Regions from separate parts of the Bacillus sp. EB V-12 genome, predicted to be linked through region 2. Evidence: riboswitches for the same ligand, from Rfam matches in the RefSeq annotation. Region 2 holds a riboswitch; each other region holds the start of a gene.
The links. Region 2 has a riboswitch for lysine ahead of ACZDYH_RS17245 (amino acid permease). Riboswitches for the same ligand answer to the same signal wherever they lie in the genome.
Positions count from the first base shown of each region.

Region 1: another riboswitch for lysine. It lies ahead of lysA (diaminopimelate decarboxylase); the one in region 2 lies ahead of ACZDYH_RS17245 (amino acid permease).
Region 3: another riboswitch for lysine. It lies ahead of ACZDYH_RS15170 (aspartate kinase); the one in region 2 lies ahead of ACZDYH_RS17245 (amino acid permease).

Region 1 is NZ_JBUXJL010000002.1:636,955-643,111, forward strand. It holds gene ACZDYH_RS09920 (LTA synthase family protein) at 1-959, opposite strand, end outside; gene ACZDYH_RS09925 (DUF3888 domain-containing protein) at 1,214-1,609, shown strand; lysine riboswitch at 1,699-1,880, shown strand; gene lysA (diaminopimelate decarboxylase) at 2,061-3,377, shown strand; SAM riboswitch class I at 3,493-3,601, shown strand; gene ACZDYH_RS09935 (YezD family protein) at 3,674-3,817, shown strand; gene ACZDYH_RS09940 (phosphoadenylyl-sulfate reductase) at 3,905-4,609, shown strand; gene sat (sulfate adenylyltransferase) at 4,649-5,785, shown strand; gene cysC (adenylyl-sulfate kinase) at 5,798-6,157, shown strand, end outside.
Region 2 is NZ_JBUXJL010000004.1:373,543-379,699, reverse strand. It holds gene ACZDYH_RS17255 (DNA alkylation repair protein) at 105-875, opposite strand; gene ACZDYH_RS17250 (iron-sulfur cluster biosynthesis family protein) at 907-1,212, opposite strand; gene ACZDYH_RS17245 (amino acid permease) at 1,327-2,793, opposite strand; lysine riboswitch at 2,906-3,098, opposite strand; gene ACZDYH_RS17240 (GNAT family N-acetyltransferase) at 3,420-3,869, shown strand; gene ACZDYH_RS17235 (sulfite exporter TauE/SafE family protein) at 3,906-4,916, opposite strand; gene ACZDYH_RS17230 (VOC family protein) at 5,014-5,811, shown strand; gene ACZDYH_RS17225 (aminoglycoside phosphotransferase family protein) at 5,826-6,157, shown strand, end outside.
Region 3 is NZ_JBUXJL010000003.1:713,037-719,193, reverse strand. It holds gene asnA (aspartate--ammonia ligase) at 7-990, shown strand; gene ACZDYH_RS15175 (VOC family protein) at 1,049-1,501, opposite strand; gene ACZDYH_RS15170 (aspartate kinase) at 1,731-2,960, opposite strand; lysine riboswitch at 3,163-3,349, opposite strand; gene ACZDYH_RS15165 (DoxX-like family protein) at 3,541-4,449, shown strand; gene ACZDYH_RS15160 (DUF4166 domain-containing protein) at 4,454-5,065, shown strand; gene ACZDYH_RS15155 (YndJ family protein) at 5,071-6,157, shown strand, end outside.

The DNA.
Region 1 (6,157 bases), on a different contig from region 2:
TTTGTTGCATGAGTAAAGAATACAGAACCACGATCTAGCGGATAAAGTGAGTTTTCAACGATAAATTCAGCATCAGAAGTTTTGCCTTGTCCAGTTTGATGATAGAAGTTATCGAAATAGAAACTATCCTTAATAAATTCATTTAAAAATGGTGTAATTTCTTTTCCATTTATTTTTTTATTAATAACAAAGTTTTGTGTAGATTCCATTGAAATTAAAATTACATTTTTACCTTTTGCAGCTCCAAATAAGTTTTTATCAACTTGTTTGTCTTTTGAGTCTGTATAGTTTTTAATTTCAGAAAACCCATCCCCACTTGCAAATACACGCTCAGCTGAAGACTTGGATTGAAGCGTAATATCAAATAGATGGTATGTGTATAAACCTAAATTCTTCACGACAGTTTGACGGTCAAATGAGCGCGAGAACATTTGTGGTTTATAAATAACTGATACAACAATTTGTAGTGCTAATAAAGCTGTTACACCGCTAAAGAAAGTTCGCTTCTCTGAGCGGGAAAGTGGTGTTTTGTCGCCAAATGATGGGAATTTACGTGAAATAAACATTAAAATAATTGCATCTGCAAATAAAAGTAATGTTTTGTACGTAAAGAGTTCTTTTATACTTGTCCCTAAATCAGCCATATTGTTTGTTTGGAATAAAACCGGGAAAGTAACGAAATCGTTATAGAACCCATAAAACATTGCGTTTCCAAATAAAATAAATGACAGTATAAAACTGATTCCAATTATAATTCGGTTTCGGTGCTTAGATGCAAGTAAAGCTAAGCCGAAAAATAAAAGTAACGCAGCTAGTGGATTGATAAAAAGCATGAATTCTTCAAAGAAATTATCAATTTTAATATCAAATGCTAGCTTGTACACAATATATGTTTTAATCCATAGTAAAACGACTGCAACGAGTGCAAATCGCAGTTTTGGAAACAGATGTTGTAGCATAATATACTCCTCTCCTAAAAAGCATGACAGTTCTTGTGAGTCAGTTTGCTTAACGACTCATTTTATATATACGAACAGTCCTTTGTTATTATGATTATTATACTATGAGTATCATTATACGAAAATAAAAGAAGGTTGTGGGCTTTTTTATAATAATCGAGTAGAAAAAGAGTGGTGGGAGACAATAAAACAGAATTTCTATGTATGATAATTATCGTACGCAGAAAGAATCGCGTGATTATACGGAGGTTATAATGCGAAAATTATTATATTTTATAGCATGCAGTAGTGTTATACTTTTTACTTCACCGAGTGTGTCGGTAGCCCAATATGATGCACCTCTTATGGAAGATGCACTTTATTCTGTTTTATTTCCAAAAATAAATAAAGCAATTGAAAAACAATATGGAAGTTTGAAACCTTATCAATGTCCTAAAATTATTAGTTTAAAAAAAGTGTATAGCGGTACATATTTATTTCAAGCAAGTATTGAAGTGACAAAGTATGAACGTGTTGCTGGGAAAATTGCTCCACCATTTGAGAAGGTAACGATTACATTTAATAACGAAGAAGGCGAATGGGAAGTGACAAAGATTTCAGTAAAGCGCTTACCAAATGATACGAAACTAAACTGTAAAAAAACAATATAAAAAATTGTTTGACAAATAAAATGGTCCTTTGGTATTGTTAATAGCAACAATTAGATGTTTGAAAATTAAATAGACTTACCTCATCTACTCTCAAAGGTAGAGGCCGCGATAGGAAAGAGTAAGCTATGGGAGATTTAATGGAATCTGTGATCATAGGTTGAAAGGGACTATTGCCGAAATATAAGAATAACCATCTTATTCATATATTGGGACTGCATTGAATAAATGTAGTACTGTCATAAGATTTATTTTATGGAGAGCTATTTGGAGATGTTGATGCGGTTTCTTATTTTGAGGAGATAACAACTCGTTTATTTTTTCAATATATATTTTTCCTAATAAGAAACGCGTGTGAACATTGTTCCGCGCGTTTTTTGTCTATCTAAAAGCGTGCTGCAATGAATAGAAGATTGGGGTTATGAGTTTTAGAGGAAATAAGGGAGGAATTAAAATGTATTTACACGGCACAAGCCGAATTAATGGGCAAGGACACTTAGAAATTGGAGGGTGCGATACGACGCAGCTAGCAAAGCAATACGGAACACCACTTTATGTATACGATGAAGAGTCTATTCGAGGAAAATGCCGAGCATTTCATCGTGCTTTTAAAGAAAGTGGTTTCTCTTATCAAGTAGCATATGCAAGCAAGGCGTTCTTGTGCATGGAGATGTGCCGAGTAGCTCGTGAAGAGAGTATGTCATTAGACGTTGTTTCTGGGGGAGAATTATATACTGCGCTCCAAGCAGGATTTCCGGCATCACGTATTCATTTTCATGGAAATAATAAAACAGAAGAAGAAATAGTGATGGCTCTTCAGGCGAATATCGGTTGTTTTGTCGTAGATAATTTCTTTGAATTAGAAGTTTTACACGATTTAGCGATGCAACATGGGAAATTTGTGAACATATTAATTCGTGTAACGCCTGGAGTAGAGGCGCACACACATGAATATATTACAACAGGTCAAGATGATTCGAAATTTGGATTTGGTGTTTCAAACGGTCAAGCGATGCAGGCAATTGGATTTGCTTTACAAAAATCAAATTATAATGTGCTAGGGATCCATTCACATATTGGGTCGCAAATATTTGAAACAGCTGGTTTTGTTCGAGCAATTGAAGTTCTTCGCCAATTTTTAGAAGAAGTGAGAGAGCAAACAAACTATGTAGTAAAAGTGTTAAATGTAGGCGGGGGATTTGGAATACGTTACACAGAGTCAGATACACCATTAACTCTTGAGACATATGTGCGAGCTGTAACAAGTGCAGTGAGAGAACAATTTACTGTATGTGAATATCCATTGCCAGAAATATGGATTGAGCCAGGCCGTAGCATTGTAGGTGATGCTGGGACAACAATTTATACAGTTGGATCTGTGAAAGATATTCCTGGTATTCGGAAATATGTATCAGTCGATGGTGGAATGACAGATAATTTAAGACCTGCTTTATATAGTGCGCGTTATGAAGCGATGTTAGCGAATCGAGGGAATGATGAGAATGAGGAACTCGTTTCGATTGCTGGGAAATGCTGTGAGAGTGGAGATATGTTGATTTGGGATATTCATTTACCGAAAGTCGCTGCTTCTGATTTACTAGCAGTTTCCTGTACAGGAGCATACGGGTACTCGATGGCGAATAATTACAATCGGATTCGAAGACCAGCCGTTGTCTTTGCAAAAGGCGGAACATCGCAAGTAGTTGTGGAACGCGAAACATATGAAAATATTATTGGGAACGATCGCATACGTATTAAAGAGCTTGTCTAAATAGGAAAAGGAGTTGTTCGAATGGACAATTCCTTTTTTATAAAATAAAATAATTAAAATATATCGGAAAACTAGGATTGAAAAAAATCAGAATTGTGATAAAATACAAATACAAAGCTTATCAAGAGAAGCGGAGGGAACTGGCCCGAAGAAGCTCGGCAACCTGCTTATAGAAAGCAAGGTGCTAAATCCAGCAAAATGGGATCCATTTTGAAAGATAAGGTAAAATATATTACCGAACAGTCTTTTCGAAATGGGAAAGATTTTTTTTATGAATAAAAAGGGGGGCTGTTCGCGTGAGTGTACGGGAACATTTTGATGAAGTATCCGAGAAGATTGAAGCGATGCTTGCTGATATGAAATATGGTTCAATTACAATTGTTGTGCAAGATGGAAAAGTAATTCAGTTAGAGAAAAGTGAAAAAGTACGTTTAAAGTGAAAAGCGCTGACTAGAAAAACTAGAGGCGGTTTTAACCTATTTTCATTAGGTTAAAACCGTCTTTTTGCTTTTACAGGGGGAAAAAACATGTTGACGTATGAAACGTGGGAAGAAAATGTTGTTTCGTTTTCGGAAGAAGATGAAACAAAAGGTGCGTTATCAGTATTAAATTGGGCTTATAAAGAATATAAAGATGAGGTTGTCTACGCATGTAGCTTTGGGGTGGAAGGTATGGTATTGCTGCACATTATAAACCAAGTAAATCCATCTGCTAAAGTTGTATTTTTGGATACAAATGTTCATTTTCAAGAAACGTATGAATTAATTCGAAAAGTGCGGGAACGATTTCCTTCATTGAATATTATAGAAAAACAGCCAGAACTTACACTTGATGAACAGGCGAAGTTGCATGGTGAAAAACTGTGGGAGAGCAATCCGAATCTTTGTTGTAAGATTAGAAAAATTTTACCTTTAGAAAAATCATTAGTCGTGGAAAAAGCATGGATATCGGGCTTAAGAAGGGAACAATCAGAAACACGTAAGCATACAAAGTTTATAAATCAAGATCATCGTTTTCAATCTATTAAAGTTTGTCCACTCATTCATTGGACGTGGAAAGAAGTTTGGCGATATGTATACAAACATAGCTTGCCGTATAACCCGTTGCATGATGTTGGCTATCCAAGTATTGGGTGTGAGAAATGTACGTTACCTGTAGGGGATGGTGGCGATTCAAGAGATGGTAGATGGGCTGGAAAAGTGAAAACTGAATGTGGTCTTCATTACCAATAAGATGAATCTTGAAATAAAGCGAAGAGAGGATATAGAAAAATGAGCATAGTAAACGAATTAGTAAACCGTATAGATGAGACATATGACGTATCACAAATTGAAAAAGAGATTAAATTAGACAATATTGCGTTAAGTGATTTAGAACTATTGGCGACAGGTGGATATAGCCCCCTTACTGGTTTTTTAGGGAAGGAAGATTATGATTCTGTTGTAGAAACGCTTCGTTTAGCAAATGGTAGTGTGTGGAGTATACCGATTACATTACCGGTAACAGAAAAAGTCGCAGAAAGCCTGAAGGCTGGAGAGGAAGTAAAGCTTGTCAACAATGGAAATATATACGGTGTCATTCAAATAGAAGATATTTTTGTACCAGATAAAGAAAAAGAAGCGTTACTTGTATATAAAACAACGGATGAGGCTCATCCAGGAGTGAAAAAATTATATGAACGACCAAACGTTTACGTTGGAGGAACTATTATTCTAACAAAACGCTTTGAAAATAATCAATTTCCTTTTTATCATTTAGACCCAATTGAAACGAGGGAAGCATTTAAAAAACGTGGGTGGAAAACAGTGGTCGGATTTCAAACGAGAAACCCGGTACATCGTGCCCATGAGTATATTCAAAAATCTGCTCTTGAAATTGTAGATGGTCTCTTTTTAAATCCGCTCGTTGGAGAAACGAAATCGGATGATATTCCTGCTGATGTAAGAATGGAAAGCTATGAAGTACTTCTTCAAAACTATTATCCGAAAAATCGTGTCTTTTTAAGTGTATTTCCTGCTGCCATGCGTTACGCAGGACCAAGGGAAGCGATATTTCATGCGTTAGTAAGAAAGAATTTTGGATGTACCCACTTTATAGTAGGGCGTGATCATGCTGGAGTAGGAGATTATTACGGAACGTATGAAGCGCAAGAAATCTTCACAAATTTTACGATAGAAGAGTTAGGAATTACACCACTATTCTTTGAGCATAGTTTTTACTGCACGAAATGTGAAGCGATGGCTTCAACGAAAACATGTCCGCACGGAAAAGAAGATCATGTTATTTTATCGGGTACGAAAGTAAGAGAATTATTAAGAAACGGTGAGATTCCGCCAAGTACATTTAGTCGTAAAGAAGTAGTGGAAGTGCTAATTAAAGGCTTGAAAAAAGAAGTAGTAACAGAATAGGGAGAGAACGAGATGGATACGAATATTACTTGGCATACAGCTTCGGTTTCAAAAGATGAGAGAAGAGTGAAGAATGGACATCATAGTTTTGTAATTTGGTTTACTGGTTTATCAGCTTCGGGTAAATCTACAGTAGCGAATGCGGTCGCTCGTAAACTGTTTGAAAAGAATATTGGAAATTATGTGCTGGATGGGGATAACATTCGCCACGGTTTAAATAAAGACTTAGGATTTTCTGAAAGTGATCGCATGGAAAATATAAGACGTATTGGCGAAGTGGCAAAGTTATTTGTAGACCAAGGAGCAGTTGTCCTTACAGCATTTATTTCACCATTTCGAGTAGACCGCAAACAAGTAAGAGATTTATTAGCG
Region 2 (6,157 bases):
TAAAGAAGAAATTTAAAGTACTTTTTATGTTTGTTATTTCTGTATTCAAAAGGAAAACCGCTTATGCTTCATTTTTGAAGCATAAGCGGTTTTGTTTAAAATACCTAAAAAGAAAAATTTTTTGGTAAAGTACCACTTTTTATTACTGTTCTTAGTCCATGTTTTATAATCCAAGGATTAATAGGATGCTGTTTATCACGTAATTGCTGTAACCATTGAAAAACGAGTTCTTTATCTTCTTTCGTAATATCGTTAATATGATTGGCTACAGATTTTTGAACATATTTAGAAGGGTCATTCATTAATGGTTCAAGAAGTTGTAAATTGTACTTAAAATCACCTTTTAGAGCTCCTATTTTTTTAGCCCAAGGAAGCCTTGGTCTTGTACCTTCAGAAACTAATCTTCTAATGTGGCTGTTTTCGTCATGAATCCACTGTTGCAATATGTCTAGTGTATCTTCATGATATGTTTCAAGAAAAGGCCGAATGGCATATTCAGCAGTATTCCTTTTCGTTATTTCATACATTGCATTGAACGAGATTTTAAAATCGTTAAGCCCATATTTTTCAACGTATTTTGCAAGAGGCATATACATATATCCATTTGTAAATGTGCCTACTTCTGTTGTATTTTCTGGTCCTAATGTCTTCAGTAATATATGTATTGCGGCATTAAAATCTTTTTGTAAAGCATTGTGTAATTCATCTGCAATTACTTCAATACGCTGTTTTAACTCTAAATTTTCAACTTTACAAGCTACAGAATCTACAAAGATGTTTTTAGAGAAATAAGGATCGTGTTTACAAATAGAATCAGCTATTTTTTCGGCTAATTCTTCATTAAATAAAAATTTTAACGGAACATATTTACCCATTTTTTCACCTCATTGGTCGGATAAACGATTTTTATTTTTTAATCGACAATCCATAAACCAAAGTCTCACTCGGAGTCGTAATACTAAAACCTGTCGTCTTATAATCAAGCTTCACTGTATCACCAGTGTAGTCTTTCGTAAATGAATCCATTTGTACGATAAGCTCCGCATCTTCATATACAACATCATCTGCGTTAAATGTATCCCAAATTAAATCGACATCAACGAAAATACTACAAGAGTTTGTCATTGTTCCTCTAATGCGAATGATCTTTTTGTCTTCACGTTCTAATCTATGTATAGCTGCTTTTGCTTCATCAGTAATGCGAATGTTCATTGTATCCCAACCTTTTATTTATATTTCTTCTATTATGGCAAAAACAGGAGCAATAGGGAAGCAAAGAGGTTTGCAACAAAAAACGAGCAAACAAATTTGTTTGCTCGTTTCACTTTATTTTAGTTCACATTTATCAAGTGGAATCACTTTTGTTTTTTTCGTAAATTTATAACCTAACCATAGTACTAAGAAGAGTGGTAAACCGATGTAAGAAACGAGTACACCGTTCCAGTCGATTGACTCACCCATAAATGCCCCGTAGTTTTGTCCTAAAATTACGATGATACAAAGTGTAAATGCAAAGATTGGACCGAAGGGGAACCATTTTGCTCTATATGGTAAGTCATTTAAATCTTTTCCTTGTGCGATATACGCTTTACGGAAACGGTAATGACTAATTGCAATGCCGACCCAAGCGATAAAGCCAGACATTCCTGATGCATTTAATAACCAAATGTATACAACACCGTCACCGAATAAAGAAGCAATGAAAGCAATACTACCGACAATCGATGTTACGATTAATGCGTTAACAGGTACACCGCGGCTATCTAATTTACCAAGAAACTTTGGTGCCTTCCCTTGGCGAGCTAAATCCCAAAGCATACGAGTTGATGCATACATACCAGAGTTACCAGCAGATAGTACTGCCGTTAAAATAACAGCGTTCATAACAGAAGCAGCAAAGGCAACGCCCGCTTTTTCGAAAATAAGTGTAAATGGACTTACTGTTACATCACTTGCAGCAAGACTTTCAGTTGTATAAGGAATTAATAAACCGATAACGAGAATCGCAAGGATATAGAATAAAAGAATACGCCAAAAGATTGAACGAATTGCTTTTGGGATATTACGTTCTGGATCAGATGTTTCACCAGCAGCTACTCCTAATAGTTCAGTACCTTGGAATGAGAAACCAGCTGCCATAAACACACCGATAATTGCCATGATACCGCCGTTAAATGGTGCATCTGCAACAGTGAAGTTTTTGAAGCCAACCGTTTCGCCGCCCATAATTCCAAAAATCATCATGAAACCAACAATTAAAAAGATAATAATCGTAACTACTTTAATAAGTGCGAACCAATATTCAGATTCACCAAACCCTTTAACAGATAAGTAGTTTAAAAGGAAAATAATAGCTAAACATAATCCGCTCCAAATAAGAGAAGGGGTATCTGGGAACCAAAATTTCATAATTAATGTTACAGCAGCTAGTTCAGCAGCAATCGTAATTGCCCAGTTATACCAATAGTTCCATCCAAGTGCAAAGCCAAGTGATGGATCAACAAATTTTGTTGCGTACGTACTAAAAGATCCAGTAACAGGCATGTAAGCTGCGAGTTCAGCTAAGCTTGTCATTAAAAAGTAAACCATAATTCCAATTGCGGCGTATGCAATTAATGCACCACCAGGTCCAGCTGAATGGATGACACCACCGCTGGCAAGAAATAGTCCGGTACCAATTGTACCGCCGAGAGAAATCATCGTAAGGTGACGAGATTTTAATCCGCGTTTTAATTCACCTTGTCCTTGTGTAGTTTGCGTTTTAGAGGTAGATTGATTTGTTGCGCTATTCATGTTCAACACTCCTTTTCTTGTAGGTTAGGAAGGAGCGGGGGAGAAAAATACAAAAAACCGCCAAAGGAATTTGGCGGAACGTTTCACAAATAACCACCCCATCATACCCTTCCGTTAAGATAGCACCCCACGTTTACACGGTAATTTTGTAAACGTGACAGTTCTGTTCCTTTCGGAGACAGCCCCAGCCCATATTTCCAGAGAAGAAATATAAACTTCGGCAACTTTTCCTTTCAAACGGAGTCGGTGACATTCTCTGTGTCTCGTCCGTCGTACTCTTAAAAGTCGCAACCTCTACCTCATCGGATTGATGAGGATTTGATATATTGCTAAGATTTTTAATATATGGCAATTGTAATGACTTTCTGAATATATTGCAAGATATTTTGTTAGGAAAAGTCAAAAAATATCGGTTATTGTATAGGAAACGCTTGCAAAACTCCACCCGAACCTACTATTATGTAGCAATAAGCAAAGAAAAAATTGTTATACAAATGTTTCGCAAAAAATATTGAAAAACCCTCTAAATTAAAAGAAAATTCAGAAAAATATAATTCGACATTCATAATAAAGTCATATTATTTGTTATAATTAGAGTAACGTTTAAGCAAAAAGGGGAAATCAAAATGAAATTAGAAACAGAAAGGCTCTATATAGTGCCGTGTACAGAAGAGAGGATTCAAGTCGCTAACGAGCAAGGATACAATAGCGGCCCGCATATTGTAGGGCATGTAAAGAATGTAAAACAAGATGCAACTTTATTACCATGGGGGGCGTGGTATGTTCTTCGAAAAGAAGATGATAGCGTTTTAGGTGATATTGGGTTTAAAGGGAAACCAAACGAGGATCAAACAGTAGAAATTGGCTATGGATTCATTGAGAAATATTGGAATCAGGGCTATGCAACAGAAGCTGTAAAAGAACTAATCGATTGGGCTTTCAAAACAGGTGAGGTAGAAACAATAATTGCAGAGACACTTCTAGATAATTATAGTTCGATGCGTGTTTTAGAAAAGTTACATATGAAGAGAGTAAATGCTACAGAAATGATGATTAATTGGAAAATAGAAAAATAAAAAATACCGCTCTAAATTGAGCGGTATTTTTTATAGTTATGGTAGCATTTGCTTCTGATCATTCGGATACTCAGCCGTTGACGTATTAGGACGATTGGAATGATTACGAACAGCAATGAAAATAGAAATAATAACGACAAGACCAACTGCAACGTAAGAAAGTGAAATAATAGTTGGATCCACTTTAAATGTAGTAAGCAGTGTACGAATGTTTGTAAAGATAATAAGACCACCAACTAATACGCCAAGTAAATGAGAAGGAACGATGCGAACTAGCCATGCCGCGATTGGTGCCGCTACGATACCACCGAGCATGAGAGAAAATACCCAAACCCAGCTTACTTGTTCCCAGCCAAGTGAGATGAAGAAGCCGATTGTTGCAGCGAGTGAAACAGGAAATTCACTCGTATCTACAGATCCAATAACTTTTCTAGCTTCATTTCCTCTTGCTAGAAGAACAGGTGTCGTAATCGGCCCCCAACCACCGCCACCAGTTGAATCAACGAATCCAGCGAATAAACCAAGCGGCACAAGTTGTTTTGCAGACATACGCTTATTTGAAGTGACAATTTGTTTTTGAATGATGAATCGTAATAAAATATAAACCCCTAAAGTAAATAAAAATACGGAAATGTACGGTTTGATTACATCTCCAGGCAAATTACTTAAAAAACATGCCCCAACAAATGCGCCGATTGCCCCAGGTAATGTAAGCCTGGAAACTGTATATTTATCAACGTTTCCAAATTTGATATGAGATGCGCCAGAAGCTGCAGTTGTAACGACTTCAGCTAAATGAACCGATGCGGAAGCTACAGCCGGTGCAATACCAAACATTAATAATAGTGAAGTAGACGTTACCCCATACGCCATTCCGAGTGCTCCATCGATCAGTTGAGCGAAAAATCCAATAATAGCAAAGACAATTAATTTCTGCATAAATAATCCCCCTGTAATAATAAATGAAAAAGACACTTTTCCCGTATGAGAAAAGTGCCTTTGGTTTTTCCAATCAGCAATAATTAAATTTGTTTCATTATAATACATATTAATCGTATAAATCAACTAGGTTTTAAAGTTTTTGAATTGAATGAAATAAAAATAAAATATACAATAAAAGGATGGAGAGAAAGGGGAGAAAGACATGTTACGATTTGATCATCTTGTTCACGCAGTTCATGGTACACCGGAGGAAGCGGCAAAACAAATGCAGGAACTTGGATTTCATACTGTATTAGGCGGAGAGCATACGAATTGGGGTACTTGGAATGGTTTAAGTTATTTTGATTTATCATATATAGAATTTTTAGCAGTTCAACATGAAGAAAAAGCGAAAGAAGCAGAAAATCCATTAGTACAAGAAACAGTGGTGAAACTACAAAATGGAGAAGGAATGCTACAAATCGCGATCCGAACAGATGCAATTGAGGAGCTAGCAGTTAACTTTAATAAGTACGGCTTACATACGATAGGGCCATTTGAAGGGAAACGCATGAGAAAAGATGGCCGGCTTTTAGAATGGAAAATGTTATTTGTTAGGCAAGAAGAGAACGGACCGAAATTACCTTTCTTTATACAGTGGAATGAAACGGACGAAGAAAGAAGAAACGATTTACGTAACAGTAGGACGATCACTGAACATAAAAACAAAGTGCAACAAATTGAAACGATTCATTACGCAGTAAAAAACGTTCGAGAAACAGTACGGAAATGGAAAAAAGTAATGGGACTATCTACAAGTTCAGTTGTGAAAAATGAAAAATGGAATGCTGAGAGTCAAAGTGTAGTGTTTGGAAATATTCATGTGCAGTTTTGTGAACCGATTGGAGAAGGGCTAGTACTAGAACATTTGAATAAGAATGGCGAATATCCATTTGCAGTAGAGTTTAAAGGTGGAAATAAACGAGAGCATGAAGTGCTAGGTAGTTTGTACATATATTAATAGAGGTGAACGTTGTGGAAGAAATGCTTAGGGAGATAGAGAGAATACTAGAATGGCCTCGTATTGTAAAGTGTACAGCTATTTCAAAAGGTTTCTCACATGAAGAGAAACATAAAATAGAATTAGAAAACAAAGTAACATATTTTGTAAAAGTATGTGATACAGTTCATTTTGAACGTAAACAAGAAGAATATACGTATATGAAACGATTAGAGTCATTACATATTCCAACGCCTAAGTTAATTCATTTCATAAAACTTGAGGAATTAAATAAATGTGTTCAAGTATTTGAATGGACCCGAGGTATAAATGGTGAAGAAGGTTTAACGAAGTTATCGGTGGAAGA
Region 3 (6,157 bases), on a different contig from region 2:
ACCACCATGTATCAATCATTAATGACAGTAAGAGAGACTCAAATTGCAATTAAGGAAGTTAAAACATTTTTCGAGGACCAATTAGCAAAACGCCTTGAACTATTCCGCGTATCTGCACCATTATTCGTAACGAAAAAATCAGGATTAAACGATCACCTAAACGGTGTAGAACGTCCAATTGAATTTGATATGTTACATTCAGGAGAAGAATTAGAAATTGTTCATTCACTAGCGAAATGGAAACGATTTGCATTACATGAATACGGATATGAAGCTGGTGAAGGTTTATATACAAACATGAACGCGATTCGTCGTGATGAAGAACTTGATGCAACGCATTCCATTTATGTTGACCAATGGGATTGGGAAAAAATCGTTCAAAAAGAATGGCGTACTGTTGAATACTTACAAAAAACCGTACAAACAATTTATGGAATATTCAAAGATTTAGAAGATCACTTATTTGAAAAATATCCGTTCCTTGGAAAGTATTTACCGGAAGAAATTGTTTTCGTTACTTCTCAAGAATTAGAAGATAAATATCCAGAATTAACACCGAAAGATCGTGAACATGCAATTGCAAAAGAACACGGTGCAGTCTTCATTATCGGAATTGGTGATGCACTTCGTTCAGGTGAAAAGCATGACGGACGCGCAGCTGATTATGACGATTGGAAATTAAACGGTGACATTTTATTCTGGCACCCAGTACTACAATCTTCATTTGAGTTATCATCAATGGGAATTCGTGTTGATAGTAAATCACTTGATGAGCAGTTAACGAAAACTGGTGAAGACTTCAAACGTGAGTATGATTTCCATAAAGGTATACTAGAAGACGTACTACCATTAACAATCGGCGGTGGCATTGGACAATCAAGAATGTGCATGTACTTCTTACGTAAAGCACATATCGGTGAAGTTCAATCTTCTGTATGGCCTGACGATTTACGTGAAGCTTGCAAGAAAGAAAACATTCATCTGTTTTAATAGAAGTAAGGGAATAGCTTAAATATAGAGCTATTCCCTCTTTTTTATAAAACATTACTTATTTATTACCGAGTTCTTCTGCTAAACCGATTAAAATTCCTTCGACTCCACGAATGTAGCAGAGACGATACGAGTTCTCGTACTGAACTACTTCGCCAACGAGCTCTGCACCATGCTTAGTGAGTCTCGATACCATTTCGTCAATATCCTCGACAGTGAACATGACGCGTAGATAACCGAGGGCGTTTACAGGAGCTGTTCGGTGATCTGCTATAGTAGGAGGGGTGAGAAATCGCGAAAGTTCAATTCGGCTGTGGCCATCTGGAGTGACCATCATAGCGATTTCTACGCACTGAGAACCGAGTCCAGTTACGCGACCAGCCCATTCACCTTCGACATTTGCTCGACCTTCGAGATTCAAGCCAATCTCCTCAAAGAAAGAGATTGCGTTATCAAGGGATTCTACAACGATGCTGACATTGTCCATTCGTAGTAATTTGTTTTTTGCCATAGTCTTATCTCCTTATGTATAAAAGTTTATTATTTAATTATCCTCATAATTATACTACTAAGTAGTTACAAATTCCTTTCAGTCAAAAACACCTTGTCACAGTATAGGAAAATGTGACAAGGTGTTTTTTAATATATCATATAGCATCTTGTTAACGAATAGCTTTTTATTTAATAGGAAGGAAGTAGATTGATATGTTTTTTTTATAAGCGTTACTAAACATATCAAATTAGCTCATTTGCACGAAAGGCTCAATTTTCGCCATAAATGATTGATGCAGCGCCTCAACGCCTGTTACTAAATGAAGGCGGTCAATAACGACAGACACTTTAATTTCTGATGTACTTACCATTTTAATATGAATATCTTCTTCTTTTAAAGTAGTGAACATATTTGCAGCGACACCTGGGTTAGATACCATGCCAGATCCTACGATTGATACTTTTGCTAAATGATTTTCATATTCTACTGCTTCATAGTGAAGTGCCTCTTGATTTTGTTCCAATACTTCTAATGTTTCTCTTAAATCATTAGAATGGATGGAGAAGGAGAGATGAACAGTTCCTTCATTTGTAATACTTTGAATGATGATATCTACATTAATATGTGCCGCTGCTAATGTAGAGAAAACAGTTGAAAGTGAACCTTGTTCTAATCCTTTCACTGTGATGCGTGTAATATTATCTTCAAATGCAATACCTTTAACGATTGATTGTTGTTCCATGTTACATTCTCCTTTTACAATTGTTCCGTTTTCTTGTTCCATACTTGAGCGAACTTCTAAAATGACATTATGATTTTTAGCAAACTCAACAGCACGCGGGTGTAATACACCAGCACCGAGGTTTGCAAGTTCTAACATTTCGTCATAAGAAATTTCATCTAATTTATAAGCATCTTTTACAACTCGTGGATCCGTCGTATATACGCCGGTCACATCTGTGTAAATATCACATTTTTTTGCGTTTAGTGCAGCAGCTAATGCGACAGCAGTTGTATCAGAACCGCCTCGTCCAAGCGTTGTAATTTCAAAATCTTCACTGACTCCTTGGAAACCAGCTACAATAACAATCGTACCTTCAGCAAGATAAGATTGAATACGATCTGTATGAATGTCAGTAATCCGTGCACTACTATGTACAGATTCTGTCGTAATACCTGCTTGCCACCCTGTTAATGAAATTGCATGATAGCCTTTTGCTTGCAGTGCCATTGTTAATAATGAAATAGTTACTTGTTCTCCTGTAGATAGAAGCATATCCATTTCACGTTTACTTGGATTTTCTGTGATAGCGTTAGCGAGTGCGACAAGTTCATCTGTGCTTTTTCCCATTGCTGAAACGACAGAGACAATGCTATGACCTCGTTCATATTCTTCAATAATTAAATTTGCTACATGTTGAATGCGTTCGACGCTTCCGACAGAAGTGCCACCGAATTTTTGAACAATTGTTTCCATTACAGATTCCTTCTTTCGTCTATTTTTAAGAATAGATTAGGAAATATATAAATCCCAATACTCCTGTAGTTACCAGAAAGACAAACAAAAAACACCATCTCAAATAAGTGAGGATGGTGCTGTTACAGGAAAAGGGAAACAGAAAACGGAGCTAATAAAAAAACCGCCAAAAAAGGAATATCATAAAAAATGATATCTCTTTTTTGTAGATAGCTCTTCATACGTACACGTTTGTACATATGACAGTTCTGTTTCTATTCGAAAACAGCCCCAATTGATAAATGCAGAGAAATTTATCAATTTCGGCAATACTTCCTTTTATCTAACTTCATAGACATCTCTGTGTCTCCATTAGAATACTCATAAGTATCGCAACCTCTATCTCACGTTTTAGGCGAGAGTGTTTGATTTATGAAGTTGTTGGTAACATTTGTTTTATAATAATTTAAATTTTTCGGGGAATCAAGTGTTTTATATACATTTTAAAAATTCTTTCTTTTTTGGGGAAGTTTGTGAAAAATGTAGCAAAATAAATTCATTGCATGTACATTAAACTTATAGTGCATAGGAGGTGGGGAGAATGAAAAGGAAACAGCCTATTTATGTTGCGACAAAAATGAACACGACGATGGAAAAATTATGGGAATATACGCAAGAACCACATATACATACAGAGTGGGATGCTCGCTTTACTGAAATTTCGTATTTAGAGAAAAAAGAAGGAGAACCACAGAAGTTTTTGTATAAAACAAAGATTGGATTTGGGCTTGAAATAGCTGGAGAAGGGGAATCAATAGGTGAAATAAGAAAAGAAACTGGTGAAAGAATTTCTTCTTTAAAATTTTGGACGGATAATACATTATCTCTTATTCAAATAGGACGTGGTTATTGGAAGTATACGCCAAATAAAGAATACATCCATTTTAAGACACAATATGATTATGATACAAGATTTGGTCGTGTAGGGAATGTAATAGATTGCTATATGTTTCGGCCGTTATTAGGTTGGGCGACTGCTTGGAGTTTTGATGCCTTAAAATTATGGTTAGAAAAGGGGCTTCATCCTAGGTTACTAATTAGAAGAACAATGACGTATTGGCTCGTATGTTTTTTATTTGCTTTTGTATGGATATATCAAGGGATAGTGCCAAAACTACTGTTTACTCATTTAGAAGAAGTAAAGATGCTTTCTGTATTAATCGGTTCAAATGAAAGTAGTATATGTATACTTAAAATAATTGGGATGTTAGAAATAATTTTCGGTGTCGTATGGCTGTTGCCAATAATAAAACGAAAATTATTTATACTGCATATTATTGTATTACTAGTTTTAACGTTAGCAGCAGGATTTACGAATATTGCAAGCTTTACAGGGCCGTTTAATCCGATTACATTAAATGTTCTTCTAATGGGGTTATCAATTGTCGGTTATATAAATAGTTTCGATTTACCAAGCGCGAAAAATTGCAAGAGGGCGAGAAAGGGATAAGTGTATGGCTAATATGTATGAACGATTATTAGGGGATACCTATAAAAATCTTCATCCTGAATTGCAGAAGCGTTATGCGATTACAGAAGAGAATAGTTTTACAGGGGAAGGAAAGATGGATGAAATTTACGGTGGCTCTTTTTTCGTGAAATTTATATTGAAAATTACATCGAAGTTTCGAATGTTTTTCTCGGAACGAGGAGAGGAAATTCCATTTACGATACAAAACATAGCTGAGCGAGATGAATATGGACGAGAATTAGTAAGGTGGAACCGTACTTTTTATTTCCATAATAAGAAAAGATATTTTAATGCAGTTATGCAATTGGATGAAAACGAAAATGAAATTGTAGATTATTTTGGTGAACCACATTTACTCGTTTCTACACTGCATTTTCATATCGATGAGTTAGGGGCAATGCATATTTCTTCAAAGAAACAATGGTTTTATATGTTTGGAAGAAAAATGCCGTTACCAAAATTTTTGTATGGTGAGGCAAAAATTGTTGAAAGTTATGATGAAACACTTCAGTGTTTTCGAATTCATGTACAAGTACGAAACCCGTTAATTGGTTCGCTTTTTTCATATAAGGGAACATTTGTGGAAAGGGAATAAACGATATGAAAAATATAATATTTGGGCTTGCTTGTTATGTTATTTTTCTAATATGTGAGTGGTCAAATATAAATCCTGTTGAAGCAATTATATTATTATCTGTTTTATTATTTATACCAATGTCACTTTGTATTATTGATAAAAGAAAAAGAGATGGATCGCAATTATTATTTTATAAATCCGTATCATTTTTATATCCAATCGCAGCAATTTGTGCAATGCTAGCTTTCGTCACAAATCAATATGTATTTGCGCTAGTTTGGTTTGTATATACAGGAATTGTTGCGTTATTTGGTGTAAGTAGATTGCTAGAAAGAGGATGGAAGCCGTTAGAAGAGATCGCCATAGATAGTGCGTTTATTTATTTGTTTTTAGGTGGTTTTTGGTTTTCTGCTTCAGTAGCAAAACTTTCAATTATGCATTTTAGCTCTGACATTGTTTTACTCACAGCTGCACATTTTCATTATTCGGCGTTTCTATTGCCATTATCAGCTGGTTTAATAGGGAGAAAAAGAGAAAAGAGAAGTAAAGTGTATGATGCTATTATGTTTATCATCATGATTTCACCTATGACAGTTGCAATAGGAATTACATACTCAAGAATATTTGAATTTTTTGCAGTGTTCCTATATTTATGTGCAATTTATGGGTATGGATTTTACGTTTGGAGAGCAAAATTTAATGCTATCAGTGCAAAGATTCTTCTAATCGTTTCGTCTAGTACACTCATGGTTACAATTATGTTCTCGCTTATATATTCATACGGAAATTTGAAGCATGTAATGACGATTACAATTGCTCAAATGGTTTGGATTCATGGTGTTGTCAATGGACTTGGAGTAGCTTTACCGGCATTTATCGGCTGGGTGATTGAAAAGAGTGTTCCGAATTATAAATACTATGGGAAACCAATGAGTAAGTTAAGAGGAAATGTGGCAATTGGTGAGGCTTATTTATATAGCAGCAATTTAGTAGACAGTAAGGAATACAACGGTTTAGTCGATAAAGTAAATGACTTTCATAGTGAGGCATTTGATGTGACGAAGGTTCCTTTAAGTATGATTCATTTTTATGAAAATACAGCAGAGTATG